2 regions of the Mesorhizobium sp. WSM4307 genome follow, and region 2 is predicted to be linked to the other one. Evidence: predicted binding sites of a transcription regulator. Region 2 holds the regulator's gene; the other holds the start of a gene.

Region 1 (3,415 bases), on a different contig from region 2:
ACGGCACCGTGCGCTTCATCTTCCAGCCGGCCGAGGAGTGGGGCAGGGGCGCGCTGGCCATGCTCGACGACGGCCTGATGCAGCGCTTTCCCTTCGACGAGATCTTTGGCCTGCACAACATGCCTGGCCTTCCCGTCGGGCATTTCGAGACCCGTGCCGGCCCTGTCATGTCGGCAGAGGATAATTTCGAGATCGTGCTCAGGGGGTTCGGCGGCCACGCGGCGCGGCCGCATTCGGGCAACGAAACGCTGGTCGCCGCCTGTGCGCTGGTCACCAATCTGCAGACCATCGTTTCGCGCCGCCTGAGCCCGGCCGACATAGCGGTGGTTTCGGTGACCGAACTGATCACCGATGGCACCCGCAATGCGCTGCCTGGTCTTGCCCGCATCCTCGGCGATACGCGCAGTTTTCGCCCCGAGGTCAGCGTGGCGATCGAACGCCAGATGCGCACCATCGCCGGGGGCACCGCGGCCGCCTACAACATTGCCGCCGAGGTCCATTACACCAGAGAATTCGTGCCTTTGCACAATGATGCCGAACTGGTCGAGGCGGCCTTCGCCGCCGCCAAGAAAATCTTCGATCCCCGCAATGTCGCGGTTGCCCGCGAGCCGATGACGGCGTCGGAGGATTTTGCCCGATTCCTCGATCACGTGCCGGGCTGCTTCGTGTTCCTCGGCAATGGCGAGGCCTCGGCGCCGCTCCACAATTCCAGCTATGACTTCAATGATGACGGGCTGGTCTTCGGCGCCAGTTTTCATGCCGCCATCGCCAGGCAACGGCTCGGAATTTGACCGGCCGCGGCCCCCCCTTCGGCACGCCTTTGCCGGTGGAAAACGCCTGGAAAAGGCCGAAATCCGCGATCCCACATGACGCAGCGGCAAGACTCAGCTAGGCTGTGTGGTGCGGCGGACCTGATTTATCCGCTTGGCCGGCGCCTTCTCCTCCCAAGCGGCGCCGGCCTTCTTCCCGCGCCGACCGCCTGCTAAATTAGCATTCATTAAATTTAGAATATTCGCACTTGCCGGGCGTTAGCGTCTTTCTGGCATGGAAGACGCTGGTCCTCGGCTGTTGCGGGAAGACCAATGCGCGGGCGGAACTGGATAAGGGCGTTGCGTCAGGATGAGGCGCGGCAGGTGCGTGCGCGCATCGCCGAACTCGAAAGAAACCTTACAATGGCATTCCCGGCCCGAGGCCGTCAGCTGCAACAGGACGCCGGGCACGAATTGCGCAATGCCAAGTTCCGCCTCGAGCGGCTTGAAGAATGCATCGCGGCGATGCAATGAGGTTTCGACGGGTCCTCAGTGCACCGGGATCATCTCAGTTGCCCGACACTCCCCGTGTTCATGACAGGATTGCTGGCGTAGGGGCTTTGTTCGGCACCAGGAGCCTTGGTCGGTGGCAATTTGTTGTCGCAGGCCGAGACAGCCAAAACGACCAGGACAAGGGCTAATCCTAGCTTCTTCATCTCTATCGCCTCCTTGCTTTCAACGACCCGCCATCGGTTTGGTTGCGAACTTGGCGCGATGGAACAAACCGTCATGTTTCCGGTTGACCCTCATCAGAGGAGACCGCGGCATGATCCGTTTGCTTCTGGCAGGTACTTTTGCCTTTCTCGCTTACCGCCTCGCGCGCAAGATGATCGATGACGTGCCCGGCGACATCGATCCCCTGTTGCTGCCCGCGCCGAGAAGTGACCGCGAAGCTCTGCGCCGCCAATCGGCGGCCATGGGTGTCGATCCCCGGCGGTAGAGCAATTCCAGGAAAAGTGTGAAGCGGTTTTCCCTGGAAAAGCGTAGCGCTTTCCCTTGGGAGTTGCGTCAAGACCAAGGGGCCCTCGCGAAGCTTCTATGTTGCGAACAAAGCGGAAACGATGCTTGATGGGCGATGAACCTCGCCGCTCATGATTCGACCTTTGTGGAATCGACTGCCCAGCCCGCCTATCTCGCGCGGCTGAACGATGCCCAGCGCCGGGCCGTCGAGCATGGTGACGGCAAGATCGCCGGGCCGTTGCTGGTCATTGCCGGCGCCGGCTCGGGCAAGACCAACACGCTGGCGCATCGCGTCGCTCATCTCATCGTCAGGGGTGCCGACCCGCGCCGTATCTTGCTGATGACCTTTTCCCGGCGCGCCGCATCCGAAATGGCGAAACGTGTCGAACGTATCGCCGGCGAGGTGCTCGGCCGCGACGCCGCGGTGATCACCGATGCGCTGACCTGGGCCGGCACTTTTCACGGCATCGGCGCCCGGCTGTTGCGCGACTATGCGCTGGAGATCGGCCTCGACCCGGCCTTCACCATCCATGATCGCGAGGATTCCGCCGACCTGATGAATCTGGTGCGCCACGAACTCGGCTTCTCGAAAACGGAAGCGCGCTTTCCGACCAAGGGCACCTGCCTTGCCATCTATTCGCGCGCCGTCAACGCGCAGGCGCCGCTCGGCGAGGTGCTGGGCTCGGCCTTCCCCTGGTGCGCCGGCTGGGCCGAGCAGCTCAAGCAATTGTTCGCCGGCTATGTCGAGGCCAAGCAGGCGCAGAACGTTCTCGACTATGACGATCTGCTGCTCTACTGGGCGCAGATGGCGGCCGAGCCGGCAATAGCGGCGCATCTGGGCGGCCGTTTCGACCATGTTCTGGTCGACGAATACCAGGACACCAACCGCCTGCAGGCTTCGATCCTGATGGCACTGAAACCCGACGGCGCCGGGCTGACGGTGGTCGGCGACGATGCGCAGTCGATCTATTCGTTCCGCGCCGCCGAGGTGCGCAACATCCTCGATTTTCCAACACAGTTCGGGCAGGCCGCCGATGTGGTGATGCTGGAACGCAATTACCGCTCGACGGAAACCATTCTGGCCGCCGCCAACGCGGTGATCGGCGAGGCCTCGGAGCGCTTCACCAAGAACCTCTGGTCGGAGCGCAAATCATCAGACAAGCCAAGGCTGGTAACCGTGCGCGACGAGGTCGAGCAGGCCAACTTCGTCTGCGATACCATCCTCGCCGAGCGCGAGGCCGGTACGGCGCTGAAATCGCAGGCGGTGCTGTTTCGCGCCTCGCACCACAGCGGGCCGCTGGAGATCGAGCTGACGCGGCGCAACATTCCCTTCGTCAAGTTCGGCGGCCTGAAATTCCTCGATGCCGCCCATGTCAAGGATGTGCTGGCGGTGCTGCGCTTTGCCGAAAACCCGCGTGACCGCGTCGCCGGCTTTCGCGTTCTGCAACTGATGCCGGGCATTGGCCCTTCGGCTGCCGCGCAGATCGTCGAGACGATGACGACAGCGCTGGATGAAGCGATGGGCTTGGCCGGATGGCGGCCGCCGCAGCGCGCGGCGGACGACTGGCCCGGTTTCGTCTCGCTCTATTCCGGCCTGCGGGCCGGCGCCAAATGGCCAGCCGATCTCGAACAGGTCAGGCTCTGGT
Region 2 (3,415 bases):
CGGCGCTGCCGGCGCTGACCATCAATGCGGCTGCCAGGGCCAATCCCGACAGCCAAGCGGATTTCGACTTCAACATCATTTCCTCCCAGATTTGATCAGCGCCGCTCTCAAGGACGGCAACTGCGGCGATCATGGTCAGTCCCTCGCCGCGTGTCAAACATTATATATAATTCTTGCCATACTCCCCCTTCATATATAATTTTCATAAGCCGATGATGGACGGATCGCGATGCAGGATCAGAACAATTCCACGAAGACCGAGGCGGCCTATCAGCTGCTGCGGCGCGATATCCTGACCACTCGCCTCATGCCGGGGGCGCCGCTCAAGCTGAGCGCGCTGCGCGGCACATACGGCGTCGGCTGGACGCCGCTGCGTGAAGCCTTGTCTCGACTTGAAGCCGAACGCCTGGTCACCGCCATCAGCAATCGCGGCTTTGCCGTCGCTCCCGTGTCACGCGCCGAGCTCGAGGACCTGGCGCGCGCCAGGATGGTTGTCGAAATGCCGCTGTTCCTGGAATCGATCGCGAACGGCGGCAGGGAATGGGAGGACGCGGTCGTTACCGCTCATTACCGGCTCTCCCGCTGCAAGACCGCGGTCGATGACCCTTCCGATGCCGCCGTCGACAAATGGGACGAGAGCCACGAGGCCTTCCATGCGGCGCTGCTGAGCGCGGCGACGTCAAACTGGCTGTTGCGCTTCCGCTCGACGATCGCCGATCAGCTGCGCCGGCATCATCGGTTTCTCGGCCTGGCGCCGACTTTGCGAGCGGCGGCCGGCCTGAAGGACGGCTATGGCGAGGCAATGGACGCGCTGCGCGAGGCGATCGCCATCGAGCATCACACCGCGATCATGGAAGCGGCGCTCGATCGGGATGTAGAGCGGGCAAAGGCGCTGATGACGGCGCATATCGGCTACACGCTGCATGTCTATGTCCACAGCGAAGACAACGGCGCCAACACTTACACCGCGCGCGCCGGCAGCCTGAAAGCGGTTTCCGGATGATGCTTCCGCGGCGTCCGGATCCACGTGGCCGTGCCGGCCTGAACTCACGATCGTTGGCGTTTTGGTTTCGTTTCGTTCTGCCGGAATGGATCGATACGCCGCTCAAATCCGCCCCGCAGACGCCTCCCAAACACCTGATGCCAAACCGCGTTCAGGGCTAGGCCACAGACCATTAACCGAAACGATTTCAATGCGCGTACCGGCAGGGAAATCATTGATCGCGACCCTCTGCCCCGGTCAAAAAATTTCAGACGCGTTAACAAATTCATTAAACTTTAAACAGTTGCGGAACACAACTGGAACAGATAGTGTTTGTTCTGGGTTTGTTTTTCGATTCTGATTCAAATCCGTCGTTCAACGCCTCGGGGGCCGCCATGCTGACACGCAAGCAACATGAACTGCTGATGTTCATTCATGAACGGCTCAAGGAAAGCGGCATTCCGCCGTCCTTCGACGAAATGAAGGAAGCGCTCGATCTCGCCTCCAAGTCGGGCATCCATCGCCTGATCACGGCACTGGAGGAACGCGGCTTCATCCGCCGGCTGCCCAACCGGGCGCGGGCACTGGAAGTGCTGCGGCTGCCGGATTCGATCGCGCCCGGCCTTAACGCGGCAAAGAAATTCTCGCCAAGCGTCATCCAGGGCAGCCTCGGCCAGGGCGGTCTTGGCCGCCAGATCAAACCGGCGCAGTCGCGTTTGCCTGCGGCCGGCAATGATGACGATGCGGTTTCCGCCGTGTCGATCCCAGTGATGGGCCGCATCGCCGCCGGTGTGCCGATCGATGCCATCCAGCACCAGACGCATTCGATCTCGGTGCCGCCGGACATGATCATGGGTGGCGAGCACTATGCGCTGGAGGTCAAGGGCGACTCGATGATCGACGCCGGCATCTTCGACGGCGACACGGTCATCATCCGCAACGCCGACACGGCGAGCCCGGGCGAGATCGTCGTGGCGCTGGTCGACGAGGAGGAAGCAACCCTGAAACGGTTCCGCCGCAAGGGCGCCTCGATCGCCCTTGAAGCCGCCAACCCGGCCTACGAGACGCGCATTTTCGGGCCAGACAGGGTCAAGGTGCAGGGCAAGCTTGTCGGGCTGATCCGGCGTTACTGAGCAGGAGCGGCCGTCTTTTCGGGTTTTTGATAGGGCGCCAGCCCCCTCGCCTCACGCGAAAATTTTCGCTGCTCGTGCCAAGGCCGATACGGCCCGTCCACCGCGAAGCTGACGGTTGGCGGGCCAGTTGCCGATTGGCGGTCGAAGAACACGGCGGCACTGCCTTTGCGGGCAAGTTGCCGTTTGGTGACGACAAGAACCAGCGGATTGTGGCAGGCATCATAGCCCGTCGCGTCATTGACGACGATCAGGTCGGCGAAACCGCAGGCTTTCCAGGTATCCTTGCGGTCTTCGACATGCGCGATGATCGCACCCGACGGGTGCCGTGCAAGACAGACGCCATCCGTGCAGTAGAACGGTGCTCCCGGCGGCAGATTGACGGCATCGGCAATGTCGAATTGCCCGTCCGCCCTGTCGAACATCTCCGGCACGACGATGGTTTCGGACACCAGCGCGCGTTTCCAATTGTCGACGGTGAACTCGTTCGGGCGAGCCCGGCTGACCGCGAGTTCTCCACCGCCGATCGGCAGCGCCACCAACCGCGCATCTTCGGAAATCAGCACATCCGGGGTGCGCGTATCCGATACTGTCAGCAGGCCGGCAAGCGCGAATGGCACTGCCGCGAGCCGCAGCCAGGTCGTCGCCATCGTCGCGATGACCAGGGCGATGGTCACCAGCAGCACGGATCGCTGCGAAATCAGCCCGACCGCATCGACCGGGGAGCGTTCCGATATCCACGCCGATATGGCGATCATTGCGGTCAGGCCCTTGCCCATCACGTAAAGGAAGGGGCCGTCGGCACCAAAGGGCATCGCAAGAGAACTGAGAACAGCGAAAGGCATGACTATCAGTGACACGATCGGCATGACGGCCAGATTGGCGAACAGGCTGAGCGGCGACACACGCTGGAAATGCCAGATGGCAAACAGCGCCGTGGCGCAGCCGGCGATGATGGAGGTCATCGCCAGCCCGCCCGTCGCCAGCAGGAATTTTCGCGTGAGAAAACCCGGCAGAGTTCGCTTTGGCGGTGGCGGTCTTGCTTTTCCCGCATGGTGATCCGCCCAGCCGGCATAGGCGCCGACCAGCGCGGCGGTCGCAGCGAACGACATCTGGAAGCTTGGGCCGACGACCTCATGCGGCGACACCACAATGACGGCGATCGCCGAGATGGCGAGGTTGCGCATGGTCAGTGCCGCGCGATCGAACAGGACGGCAACAAGCATCACCGCCAGCATGATGAAGCTGCGTTCGGCGGCAACGACGACACCGGAAATGACGAGATAGGCGGCGATCGAGAACA

The links. Region 2 encodes LexA, which represses DNA repair genes until DNA is damaged. Its sites were predicted from a motif close to TGTTCNNNNTGTGTTCNG; they were not measured.
Region 1: FJV83_RS04600 (ATP-dependent helicase) is a predicted target of LexA. The motif match lies at 1,853-1,870, and genes of this name have one in related genera.

Annotation. Positions count from the first base shown of each region.
Region 1 is NZ_VFTB01000002.1:208,106-211,520, forward strand. Features, by position in the region: gene FJV83_RS04590 (M20 aminoacylase family protein) at 1-791, shown strand, start outside; gene FJV83_RS04595 (hypothetical protein) at 1,110-1,283, shown strand; gene FJV83_RS36320 (hypothetical protein) at 1,576-1,749, shown strand; gene FJV83_RS04600 (ATP-dependent helicase) at 1,885-3,415, shown strand, end outside.
Region 2 is NZ_VFTB01000019.1:39,061-42,475, forward strand. Features, by position in the region: gene FJV83_RS33385 (ABC transporter substrate-binding protein) at 1-76, opposite strand, end outside; gene FJV83_RS33390 (GntR family transcriptional regulator) at 230-1,003, shown strand; gene lexA (transcriptional repressor LexA) at 1,378-2,115, shown strand; gene FJV83_RS33400 (ComEC/Rec2 family competence protein) at 2,109-3,415, opposite strand, start outside.